Regions from separate parts of the Micromonospora sp. NBC_00330 genome, predicted to be linked through region 2. Evidence: riboswitches for the same ligand, from Rfam matches in the RefSeq annotation. Region 2 holds a riboswitch; each other region holds the start of a gene.
The links. Region 2 has a riboswitch for cobalamin ahead of OG598_RS13955 (ribonucleoside-diphosphate reductase subunit alpha). Riboswitches for the same ligand answer to the same signal wherever they lie in the genome.
Positions count from the first base shown of each region.

Region 1 (4,183 bases), 1.6 Mb from region 2:
TCCGGGGCGCTGGCCGACACCGATGACAGTGAGGACGGGTACCTGGCGGTCGAGCGTGCGGTCGAGGATTCCGGTCTGGAGTGGACGCACCTGCGGCCCGGGGAGTTCGCCGCGAACTGGCTCGACTGGGCCCCGACCATCAAGGAAGGTCGGGTGGTCCGCCGGCCGTACGGGGCTGCGGTGACCCAGCCCACCCATGAGGCGGACATCGCCGCGGTCGGCGCGAGGGTGCTCGTCGAGGACGGCCACACCGGCCGGACCTACACCTTCGCCGGCCCCGAGGCGCTCACCACCGTCGCGCAGGTCGACGCGATCGGCACTGCGATCGGTGCCACGGTGCGATTCGACGAACTCGATCCAGCCGAGGCCCGGGCCGAGTGGATCAGCAACGGCTATCCGGAGGCGTTCGTCGACTGGATCTTCGCCATGTGGGCGGAGTCCGCGCGTGATCCCGCCCCGACGAACCAGGAGTGGGCAGACATCGTCCCGCGCCTGACCGGCCGACCCGCGCGGACATTCGCGCAATGGGCCACCGACCACGCGGCCGACTTCCGGTAGACGGTTCATTGTGGGGCATGGCGACCCGTCCGGGCCACCATGCCCCACACGACCGTCAACCCAGCACGACGCGCGACGAACGCTCCGCGCAAAAAACATCCTCAACTCGACATGAGCGGACGCCGCCCTACCGAACTCCGCGGGAAGCCAGCGCTGACGCCTTCGGGCCCGCCGAAGAGGTCTTCAGCCTGAAGGACCTGTTCAGGAGGTTGCCCGTGGGATCGGTGTCTCGAATGGCGGAACTCCAGCGGACTCCAGCAAGCCACCCGCAACGCTCCACACCAACCTGCAACACGCATACGGACGTGGCCTAGGTGAACCGAGACGGCCGGCCGGCACCAGCCATCCCGGGAGCAGCAAAGCCTGACCACTTCGACCTCTACTGGGAGGTCACACCGCACCGCTCCACCGGATCACCGCAGGTCAAAGCCCGCGCCTCTGTCCCGCGTCGATGAGCACTTCGGCAGGGAGAGCACTTCGCCAACCTGCATCCAATCTGCTCCCAGTCGCAAGGCCCATGCCAACCAACGAGTCCTTACCGCCTTGACCTGCACACACTCCCCCAGCAGGCAACATAGAGAGCTGCCGATCATCGCGTAGAACCGCTGAGCACTCCGCGGGAAACAGGACGCCGCACCGACTCTGACCTGCGACAACGTAAAGCCGCAGGCAGGGGTGGGTGCAGTTGAGCGCCGCTCGATGCCGTTGGACGCCCTTCAAGGCCGTTCAGGACACCCTGTTGCTCCCCACCTGCTCCCCTTAACCGGGCTCGCACCGGCCACCGAACGATCCTGACCTAACGAGCGCGGCTGGAGTACTAGCCACCGCCGCGCTGATGGTAATCGAAGAAGGGCTTGGGTGGCCTCGAGACGAGTCGCTCGTATACCTCGACGGGCACCAGGTTGAACGGAGCTGCCGCCATCTGCGCCTCCAGCGATCAGATGGCGCTCGGCGTCTACGAGCCGGCCCCCCCGGAAGCAGCGACGCCTGACCACTTCGGCCTCTACTGGGGGTCACGCCACACCGCTAGACCGCATCACCACAGGTCAAAGCTCTCGTCCCTGCCCGTCGTCGCTGAGCACTTCGAAAGCGGAGACCTCTTCGCCAACCTGCACCCAGGTTGCTCCCAGTCGCAAGGCCAGGCCAACCAATGGCTCCTTACCGCCTTGACCTGCGCACACTCCCCCACCAGACGACATAGGGCGTTGTCGACCGCTGTGGAGAACCGGGGGGCACTCCGCGGGAACGAACGGATCGTCGTCAACCGGCGACGTCCACGACGACCTTGCCCTCGGCGGCGCCGTCGGCGACCAGCCGGTGGGCGTCCATGACCGTGTCGAGCGTGAACCTGCGCCCGTCCAGCCGGGGGCGCAGGGCACCGGCATCGGCCAGCGCCGCGATCTCACGCAGGATGTCGCCGTGGTGTTCGCGGCCCCGCCCGGTGAGCATCGGCAGCAACGTGAACACGCCGGAGTAGGTCGCGCCGCGGAACGACAGCGGGGCGAGCGAGTGTGAGCCCCAGCCCAGCGCGCTGACGACGTGCCCCTGGTAGGTGCGTACCGCCGCGAACGACGCGTCGAGCGTCGCGCCACCGACGTTGTCGACGACGATGTCGAACCCTTCGCCGCCGGTGTACCTCTCGACGTACTCCTCGACCTTGCTCGTGGTGTAGTCGATCGGCACGGCGCCCAGGCTCTCGATCACCCGCATGCTCGCCGGCCCGCCCGTGGCGTACGCCTCGGCGCCTCGCGCCTGGGCGAGTTGCACGCCCACGTAACCGACCCCGCCGGCGCCGCCGTGCACCAGCACCTTCTGCCCGGCGCGGACCCCGGCCCGGTCGACGAGCCCCTCCCAGGAGGTGATCGCCGCCAGTGGCAGCGCGGCGGCCTCCCGCATCGAGAGGGTGTTCGGCTTGCGGGCCAGCAGCCGGGCGTCTACTGCGGCGTACTCGGCAAGCGAACCCTGGAGGTCTCCCACGCCCCCGCACAGCCCGTACACCTCGTCTCCCGGCTCGAAGCCGGTCACCTCCGCGCCGACCGCCGCGACGACGCCGGCAAGGTCCAGGCCGAGCACCGCAGGCAGCTCGACCCGCGCGTGCGCGGCCTTTCCGGCCTGGATCTTCGTGTCGAGCGGGTTGACCCCGCTGGCGACGATCCGCACCAGCACCTGCCCGCGCTCGGGGGTGGGTTTATCGATTTCCTCGACCGTCAGCGGAACGTCGAACTCCCGCAGCACCGCAGCACGCATGGCAATCCACACTCTCCGTGATCGAGGCGTCACGTGGACGCTATCCGACCGGATAGGTGGCGGGGCGGGTTCCTCGGACCGCGCCCGCGCTGCGACGGGCGGACCGCGCGCGGGTCAGTCGTCTTCGGCACCGTCGAGCAGCGCGCGCCGCAGTGCCAGCCGGTGCTTCCGGCGGATCTCCGCCTCGCGGTACCGTCGCCGGTCCGCATCGGTCTCCGGCAGCAGCGGCGGCACCGTACGAGGCTGGCCGTCGTCGTCGATGGCGACCATGACCAGGTGGGCGGTTGCCACGTCGGTGGGCGGCACGGCCCGGTCCCACCGGTCTGCGGTCACCTTGACGGCCACCTCCATCGAGCTGCGGCCGGCCCAGGTGATCCGGGCGTCGACGTGCACGACGTCGCCGACCCGCACCGCGCGGAGGAACGCGGTCTCGTCGATGGCGGCGGTCACCGCCGGCCCGTCGGAGTGCCGGGCGGCGACCACACCGGCGACGGAGTCGATGAGGTTGAGGATCCGGCCGCCGTGCACCGTACCCATCAGGTTGGTGTGGTGCTGGTCCATGATCTGCGAAAGGGTCAGGTGCGACGCCGACGGCGCTCGGCCGGGGATCGTGGTGGTGTCGTGCACAGCGGTAGTCCGTCCCTCGGGAAACCACACCGCCGGGTCGCGGACACACGTTGGCGAGGATCTGGCCGTGCGCCACACGCACGGCCCGTCACCCGCTCAGCCCACCCGCGAGGCCGACGGCAGCGCACACGGTTGTGTACGCGGCGCCGGCAGGTCTTCGGACTCGCGGGCCTGACCGGTCGCGCCGGTCCCCTACTGGCCGTCGCTTCCCAGGCCACTGGCCCAGTGCTGATGACGGCGGTCGTTCCCACTCACCGCTGCGGGGCAGCCCCGGATTTTCACCGGGTTCCCTCTTACGACGCCCCGCCGGTCACGACGGGGCGAACCAGCGCCGCCGGCGAGCATAGCTGGCCAGGGAATGTGTCCATCCGGGGCGTCCTGCCGGGGCGGCGGATGGCCTCATCGTCAACTTTTGTCGTCTGAGGAAGAAGATCGTCACCTCTTGAAAAAAGTCTCGCGAGGGTGAGGATATCCAGATGCGTCGTCTCCCCCAGACTTGCGGGCGGGTGGTCTCGGGCCTCCTCGCGTTCCTCCTCGCCTCGGCGGTCGCCCTCCTCGCGTCCGCCCAACCCGCCGCAGCTCACGGGACCCTCGCCGCGTCCACACCGGCGAGCGGCGCCACAGTGCGCGAGCCGTTGACGGAGGTGCGGCTGTTCTTCACCGAGAAGGCCGCGGCCAACGCGTTCTTCACGATCACCGCCCCGGGCGGCGCCCGTGTCGACAACGGCTGGTCGCAGGGTGAGCCGAAGCC
Region 1 is NZ_CP108012.1:1,519,312-1,523,494, reverse strand. It holds gene OG598_RS06705 (NAD(P)H-binding protein) at 1-558, shown strand, start outside; gene OG598_RS06700 (zinc-dependent alcohol dehydrogenase family protein) at 1,819-2,805, opposite strand; gene OG598_RS06695 (acyl-CoA thioesterase) at 2,920-3,366, opposite strand; cobalamin riboswitch at 3,564-3,777, opposite strand; gene OG598_RS06690 (copper resistance CopC family protein) at 3,909-4,183, shown strand, end outside.
Region 1: it holds a riboswitch for cobalamin, as region 2 does, so the genes downstream of both, OG598_RS06695 (acyl-CoA thioesterase) here and OG598_RS13955 (ribonucleoside-diphosphate reductase subunit alpha) in region 2, are expected to answer to the same signal.

Region 2 (4,183 bases):
GCAGTGTTCGCCGGTGGCGACGCCGATCGGAGCGACGGCGCGGCGGACGGCCGCGTGGCCCAGGATGTCGTCGGGGCTGGTCGGCTCCTCGATCCACAGTGGTGTGAACTGGGCGAGGGCGGTGACCCATTCGATGGCCTGACCGACGTCCCACACCTGGTTGGCGTCGATCATCAGGTTGCGATCCGGCCCGAGGATTTCCCGCGCGATAGCGCATCGGCGGATGTCGTCGTCGAGGTTGGCGCCCACCTTGAGTTTGACGTAGCCGTAGCCGGTGTCCACCGCCTCCTGACACAGCCGGCGCAGCTTGTCGTCGCCGTAGCCGAGCCAGCCCGCCGAGGTGGTGTAGGCGGGGTAGCCGGTCCGGTCGAGCTCGGCGAGGCGGGCGGCCTTCGTGCCCTCCTTGCCCCGCAGGATGGCCAGTGCCTCGTCCCGGGTCAGCGCGTCGGACAGGTAGCGCAGGTCCGCGATGTCGACGAGTTGCTCGGGGGACATGTCGACGAGCAGCCGCCACAGCGGCTTGTCGGCGAGCCGGGCGACCAGGTCCCACGACGCGTTCAGCACGGCGGCCAGGGACAGGTGGACGACGCCCTTCTCCGGACCGAGCCAGCGCAGTTGCGAGTCGGAGGTGAGGAGGCGGTAGACGGCGCCCATGTCCGCTGCCATCGTCGCCACGTCCAGGCCCACGAGAAGCTGCGCCTGGTGGACTGCCGCCGCCGCGACGATGTCGTTGCCTCGACCGATCGTGAAGGTCAGGCCGTGCCCCGCGAGTGGCTCGCCCGCGCCGTCGACGCCGTCGGTGTGCAGGACGACGTAGGCCGCCGAGTAGTCGCCGTCCTTGTTCATGGCGTCTGAGCCGTCAGCGGTCAGGGAGGTGGGGAAGCGGACGTCTTCGACGGTGACGGCAGTGATCTGCGGCATGCGCTCCTCGCCCGGCTAGGCTAAAGATCAGATGATCACTGGGAGTATACGGAGGGCCGCTCCAGCACGTCAACGATGTCGATCACTGCAGGCCCACAGACATATGATGTTTGGCTCACCGGGTCGATCCGCCTTGCCGCCCATCGTGCCGGTTGGCGGGCGGAGGTGGCGGCTGTGGCGGGTCGTGGAGATTGGATGTTCCACCCCGCCCTGAGGCATTGACGGCCGCGTATGGGTGTGGCTTGCGGCACCGTGGCCTCGATACGTCAAATCTTTGTCGACTGTCGACACCCGCGCGGAGAGCCCGTCTCCGGTGTCCGGCGTCGGTCGGCGTGGCGTGGTCGGCCGGGGCGGTGACGGTGGTCACCGAGTCGCCGCCGACACGCCCGAGACCGACATGTGGGGTGTGACAACGGCTGCGTCCCTATATATGGTGTCGAACGCAGCTGGTTCGGCCGCTCATCCAGGGTGGTCGAGGCAACAGGGAACCCGGTGGAAATCCGGGACTGTCCCGCAGCGGTGAGTGGGAACGACAGCCGTCATCAGCACTGGGCCACCAATCGGCCTGGGAAGCGACGGCCAGTAGGAGACCGGCGAGCCCGGTCGTGCCCGCGAGTCCGAAGACCTGCCAGCGCGCCGCGTACCCGCACCCGGGTGGGCGGCGGTCCGAGGCCGCGTGGGACGGCTGACGCCACCTGACCCACGCCGGGCTGGCGTGGCGTCCGTCGGTGTCTGTCTCCTCGCGTCCGGGCCACCAGGTCTCGAACTCCGAGGAGCGAGTGGTGACAGTCACCGAGGTAGTCCCGGCCAGCGGCGACGCGACAGCGCGACGGACGCCGATGCAGGTCCGCAAGCGCGACGGCGGCACCGAACCCGTGGACGTGAACAAGATCGTCCGGGCCGTCGAGCGGTGGGCCGACGACCTGACCGACGTCGACCCGATGCGGGTGGCCACCCGCACCATCAGCGGCCTCTACGACGGCGCGACCACTGCGGAACTGGACCGGCTGTCCATCCAGACCGCCGCCGAGATGATCGGTGAGGAGCCGCAGTACTCGCGCCTCGCCGCGCGGCTGCTGGCCGGCTACGTCGACAAGGAGGTGCGTCGACAGGGCATCACCTCGTTCAGCGCGGCGATCCGGGTCGGCCACGCCGAGGGCCTGATCGGCGACGACACCGCCGCGTTCGTCGCCGCACACGCCGCGACGCTCGACCACGCCATCGACAGGGACGGCGACCGCCGCTTCGAGTACTTCGGCCTGCGCACCGTGTACGACCGCTACCTGCTGCGCCACCCCACCAGCCGACTGGTGCTGGAGACCCCGCAGTACTGGTTGCTGCGGGTGGCCTGCGGCCTGTCCCGGACCGCGGACGAGGCGGTCCACTTCTACCGGCTGATGTCCAGCCTGGCCTACCTGCCCAGCTCACCGACCTTGTTCAACTCCGGGACCCGGCACACCCAGATGTCCTCCTGCTACCTGGTCGACTCCCCGCTCGACGAGCTGGACTCGATCTACCAGCGGTACGCCCAGGTCGCCAACCTGTCCAAGTTCGCCGGTGGCATCGGCATCGCGTACTCCCGGGTCCGCTCCCGCGGAGCGCTGATCCGGGGCACGAACGGGCAGTCCAACGGGATCGTGCCGTGGCTGCGCACGCTGGACGCGAGCGTCGCCGCGGTAAACCAGGGCGGCCGGCGCAAGGGCGCTGCCTGCGTCTATCTGGAGCCGTGGCACCCGGACATCGAGGAGTTCCTGCAACTGCGGGACAACACCGGCGAGGACGCCCGGCGCACCCACAACCTCAACCTGGCCAACTGGATCCCGGACGAGTTCATGCGCCGGGTCGAGGCCGACGAGCTGTGGTCGCTGTTCGACCCGCACGAGGTGCCCGAGCTGCCCGACCTGTGGGGGGAGCGGTTCGACGCCGCGTACCGGGAGGCCGAGGCGCAGGGCCGCTACGTGCGGCAGGTCCCGGCACGGGAGCTGTACGCAAAGATGATGCGGACCCTCGCCCAGACCGGCAACGGCTGGATGACCTTCAAGGACGCCGCCAACCGACTGTGCAACCAGACCGCCGAGCCGGGCAACGTGGTGCACCTGTCCAACCTCTGCACCGAGATCGTCGAGGTGTCCAGCGACACCGAGACCGCCGTGTGCAACCTCGGCTCGGTGAACCTCGCCGCCCACCTCGCCGACGGCGGCATCGACTGGGAGCGGCTGCGCGCCACGGTGCGGACCGCTGTGACGTTCCTCGACCGGGTCATCGACATCAACTACTACCCGACCGCGCAGGCGGCGGCGAGCAACCCCCGCTGGCGGCCGGTCGGACTCGGGCTGATGGGCCTACAGGACGTCTTCTTCGCGCTGCGGCTGCCGTTCGACTCGCCGGCCGCCCGGGAGCTGTCCACCCGGATCAGCGAGGAGCTGTACCTGACCGCACTGGAGACGTCCGTCGACCTGGCGCGCGACTTCGGCGCGCACCCGGCGTACCCGCAGACCCGGGCCGCGCGGGGCCAGCTCCAGCCCGACCTGTGGGGTGTCGAGGGTACGCAGACCGCGCGGTGGGACGCGCTGCGCGAGCGGGTCGAGGCGTACGGGCTGCGGAACTCGCTGCTCGTGGCGGTGGCGCCGACCGCGACCATCGCCTCGATCGCCGGGTGCTACGAGTGCATCGAGCCGCAGGTGTCCAACCTGTTCAAGCGCGAGACCCTGTCGGGGGAGTTCCTCCAGGTCAACACCGCTCTGGTACGCGAGCTGAAGGCCCGCGGTCTGTGGACCGAGCGGATCCGTTCGGCGATCAAGCGGGCGGAGGGGTCGGTGCAGGACATCGCCGAGCTGCCGGCCGGCGTACGGGAGCTGTTCCGCACCGCGTGGGAGCTGCCGCAGCGGACGCTGATCGACCTGGCCGCCGCCCGCGCCCCGTTCATCGACCAGTCCCAGTCGCTGAACCTGTTCCTGGCCGCGCCGACCATCGGCAAGCTCTCCTCGATGTACCTGTACGCCTGGAAGGCCGGGCTGAAGACCACCTACTACCTGCGCTCGCGCCCCGCGACGCGGATCCAGCAGGCCACCGTCAGCGCCGTCGCACCCGTCAGCGCTGTCGCACCCGTCGTCGTCGACGCCGAGGCGCTGGCCTGCTCGCTGGAGAACCCCGAGTCGTGCGAGGCCTGCCAGTGACCCCCGCCGACGCCGCCACCACCGACGCCAGCACCACCGACACGAGGACCACGCACATGCTGCTCGACCCCGGGATGGACCTGACT
Region 2 is NZ_CP108012.1:3,103,502-3,107,684, reverse strand. It holds gene OG598_RS13960 (enolase C-terminal domain-like protein) at 1-921, opposite strand, end outside; cobalamin riboswitch at 1,352-1,568, shown strand; gene OG598_RS13955 (ribonucleoside-diphosphate reductase subunit alpha) at 1,761-4,097, shown strand; gene OG598_RS13950 (ribonucleotide-diphosphate reductase subunit beta) at 4,154-4,183, shown strand, end outside.

Region 3 (4,183 bases), 930 kb from region 2:
AGCGCAGCCCGGCGAGCACGATGTCGGCGCCCTCGGTGTACAGCTCGCCCGGCGGCTCACCCCAGTGCTCCCTCATCCGTTCGCGCAGCTCGGCCGGGACCTGGTCGAACCAGCGCTGGTACGTCGACCCCGGAACACGGGCCTCGGCGGCGGCCAACTGCTCCGGGGTGAGCCACTCCACGTCGTGACCACCGGCGGCGATCAGCGCGTGGATCAGCGCGTCGCCGTCGTCGGGCGGTGGCGCGTCACCCAGGTCGTAGCCGGCCTCGGCCAGCGCGGCGAACAGCCGGACCGCCGAGGCCGGGGTGTCCAGCCCGACGGCGTTACCGACCCGGGAGTGCTTGGTGGGGTACGAGCTGAGCACCACGGCGACCCGCTTGTCGGCGTGCGGCACGTACCGCAGCCGGGCGTGGCGCATCGCGATCCCGGCGACCCGGGCGGCCCGCTCGGGGTCGGCGGCGTAGACCGAGAGCCCGTCGGCGTCGATCTGCTTGAACGAGAACGGCACGGAGACGATCCGGCCGTCGAACTCGGGGATGGCCACCTGCATGGCGGCGTCCAGCGGGGACAGGCCGGCGTCGCTGTCGGCCCACTGCGCGCGGGTACTGGTGAGGCAGAGCGCCTGGATGACCGGCACGTCCAGGGCGGCCAGGGCTCCGACGTCCCAGGCGTCCTCGTCGCCGCCACCGGAGGCGTCGGCGGCGACCGCGCCGCCGGCCGCCAGCACCGTGACCAGCAGCGCGTCACAGCGGGCGAAGAGCCCGAGCGGGCCGGCGCCAGCGGTCAGCCCGCGCAACGAGCCGCAGAAGATCGGCAGCGGGTTGCCGCCGGCGTCGTGGACCGCGTCCGCGAGCACGTCGACGAAGTCGGTGTTGCCGGCGAGGGCATGCGCCCGGTAGAAGACGATCCCCACCGTGGGCCGATCCGGGTCGGCGGGGTGTTCGCCGTGCACGCCGTACGCCGGGGTGGGCGCGGGTGCGGCGAACCCCTCGCCGGTGAGCAGCACCGTGTCGGAGAGGAACCGGGCCAACTGCCCCAGGTTGTCCGGGCCGCCCTCCACCAGGTACGCCAGCGACTGGGTGACCACCCCGGACGGCACTGTGGAGATGGCCATCAGCTCCGCGTCGGGCAGCGCCTCACCGCCGAGCACTACCGTCGGCACGCCGGTGGCGAGTACCGCGGCGAGGCCGTCCGGCCACGCCTGCCGACCGCCGAGCAGGCGTACGACGACGAGGGCGACCCCGTCGAGCAGGGCGGGCACCTCCTCGGCGGTGACTCGGGCGGGGTTGGCCAGCCGGTAGTCGGCGCCGCTGGCGCGGGCGGCCAGCAGGTCGGTGTCGGCGGTGGACAGCAGCAGGATGCGCACGGCAGGCTCCGGAAAGTGACGCCCTGGGCCCTCACGGGGGCGACCGGGGCGATGCGGGTGGGTACGGCGTCGGCCGGTACGACGGCCCGCGCGACCAGCGCCCCGACGCATGCGTCGGGGCCGGTCAGCGCCGGGCGATCAGCTCAGCGGTGCCGGTGGCCGGTGTCCTTGGAACGCACTGCCTGCAGCGCGATACGACGATAATCGTCGATGAATGAGACGCCGTGCGTCATCGGGTCCTCCTCGGGTGTCCACGCCCTGGGGTACGTCCCGACGGCCGAAGTATCCTGGCTTCCGGATCAACGCTCTCCCCCGGCCTTCCAACCGCAGACACACGGCCGTGACTCACGAGGGGGGATCGCTCCCCGGTGACAGTGGCGGGACCGCGTCGGATTCGCACCGACTTCCTTCACTGCCGTCAGGCCGCGAATGCTGCCACACCGCCGCGCCACCGGTCAACGCGGACCCCACCACCACCCGACCACGCTCACCACATTGACCTGCGGAAATATCGGCGCGCGGGTGATGCCTCTCGCCGCAACGGCGGGCTGGGCGAACTGGTTGATCGGCCTCGCGGACTGGGCCCGTGGCCGGGGGGCGGAGCGTTCAGGCGGCCCCTTTGGAGCTGATGTCGTAGACGATTCAGCCGATCAGCGGGCGTGGCGTTCCGGGTGGGCCCGGCTCCAGGTCCGCATCCGCTCCGGGTAGCCGGTGCGCGCCGCCTCGTACAGTGGCACCGCGTGCTTGCGGGCGATGGAACCGGCCGCGCGGGGCGTTCCGGTACGGCGGCGAATCCACTCGCCGTCGTGGGCGATCGCCACCACAGTGGTGTCCGTCGCGGTCGTCTCCGGTTCCAGGTAGAACTCCACCCCGCGCCGAGTGGCCACGAACGCCTCCAGCGCCGCGAGGTCGTCGCGGGTCGCCTCCCGGTCCAGCTTCGTCGGGGTCGCCTCGGCACCCCGTGACCGGCGGTTGAACCAGCTCATGCCCCGCCCCTCTCCTCGACGTCCCTCCAGTGCAGCACCGGTTCCTGGCAATACGCTGCACGCCGGATGGGAGAGAGCTGACCTGCGCCGGGAAATCCCTGTGGAACCCACGGCGGGTGGGCGGTGTCATGAGTGTGATCCGAACGGAGGCTCCCCTGGACGACGAGGCGCTCGTCACCCGCGCTCGGGCAGGTGACCTGGAGGCGTACAACCTCCTGGTCGCCCGGCACACCGCGTCCGCGTACCGGACCGCGGTGCTGCTCGGCGCGGGCTCGGACTCCGAGGACGTCATCCAGGAGGCGTTCGTGAAGGCGTACCGGAAGCTGTCACGTTACCGGGGTGACGCGTCCTTCCGGTCGTGGCTGCTCGCGATCGTCGCGAACGAGACCCGCAACCTGCACCGCTCCCGTGGTCGGCGCGACGGGCTCGTCCTGCGGGCGGCGGCAGCGGACCCGACGTCCGAGGTCGCCGAGGATGACGCGGTCGGCGCGGTCCTCGCCGGGGAGCGCCGGGCGTCGCTGGTGCAGGCCCTGCGACAACTGCCGGTACGGGACCGCGAGGTGATCGTCTGCCGGTTCTTCCTCGATCTCACCGAGGAGGAGACGGTGGCGGCTCTGGGCTGGCCCCGGGGCACTGTGAAGTCGCGTACGTCCCGGGCGCTGGCGAAGCTTCGCGGCCTGCTCGACCGTGAGGAGGTCCGGCATGGGTGACCTCGAACGCGAACTGCGCGACCTCTCCGCCTGGCTGGACACCCCCGATCCACCCGACGTGACCGCCCGCGTGCGCGTACGACTCGGCACGCCCGCGCCCCGGAGGCGCCGGTGGCGGTCGCTCGCCGCGGTGGCGCTCGTGGCCCTGCTGGTGGCGCTGTTGCCGCCGACGCGGGCCGCGATCGCCGACGTCGTCACGGGGTTGCTGCGCTTCGCCGGGGTCAGCATCGCCACCTCGCCCGCCCCGACGCGGCCCGCCGGCACCGCGTCGCCGTTGCCCGGGCAGCGGGCCGTCGCCCTGGACGAGGCGCAACGGGCGGTGCGGTTCCCGATCCGCCTGCCGGCGATGCTGGGCACACCCGAGCAGGTGCTGGTGGCCGACCCGGACGCCACGGGCCGGTACCGGGTGGCGACGCTGCTCTACGACGGGGGCGCGCTGCGCGTCGACGCGTTCGACGGTCGCCTCGACCTGGCCTTCCACAAGGAGGTCACCCCGCCGGGCGCGAACTGGGTTCAGGTCAACGGCGACTTCGCCGTCTGGGTCGACGGCCCACACGTGTTGTCCTACGTGGACCGGGCGGGCGGGATCCGCAGGGAGACCGCCCGACTGGCCGCCTCGACCCTGATCTGGCAGGACGACGACGTGAGCTACCGGCTCGAGGGCACCCTCACCAAGGCCGAGGCGATCGAGATCGCGCGCTCGTTGGGCTAGTACGCGTTGGGGTCCCAGTCTGCGAGCTGCTCCATCGGCTCGGTGTCGCCGGTGGTCTCCAGGCCGTCGAGCGGGACGCGGTCGTAGAAGTAGAGGACCAGTTCGCTCGCTGCGCCTCGCATCGCCATGTCGCCCGGTTCCGCGCCGGCGGGGAGGTCGTCGCAGCGGACGCCGTCGGCGTTGAGGGTCAGGCGCCAGGAGCGGCCCTCGGTCGTGTGCAGGTCGATGGTCGCCGGCGTGAATGGCCAGGGGACTGTCGTCGCCGCGACGGTCGTCAGGAACTCGTCGACGCCCTCGACCGCGACGTCCGTCGGCAGCGGCTGTGCGGCCCCCTGGGTGAGCTGGGCGTCGTAGGTGTGGACGGCCAGCTCCTGGATCTGGTGCCGGGCCACGGCTCCGCTGGTCTGCG
Region 3 is NZ_CP108012.1:2,177,009-2,181,191, reverse strand. It holds gene cobN (cobaltochelatase subunit CobN) at 1-1,366, opposite strand, end outside; cobalamin riboswitch at 1,625-1,801, opposite strand; gene OG598_RS09555 (hypothetical protein) at 2,017-2,352, opposite strand; gene OG598_RS09550 (RNA polymerase sigma factor) at 2,481-3,062, shown strand; gene OG598_RS09545 (hypothetical protein) at 3,055-3,774, shown strand; gene OG598_RS09540 (maleylpyruvate isomerase N-terminal domain-containing protein) at 3,771-4,183, opposite strand, start outside.
Region 3: it holds a riboswitch for cobalamin, as region 2 does, so the genes downstream of both, cobN (cobaltochelatase subunit CobN) here and OG598_RS13955 (ribonucleoside-diphosphate reductase subunit alpha) in region 2, are expected to answer to the same signal.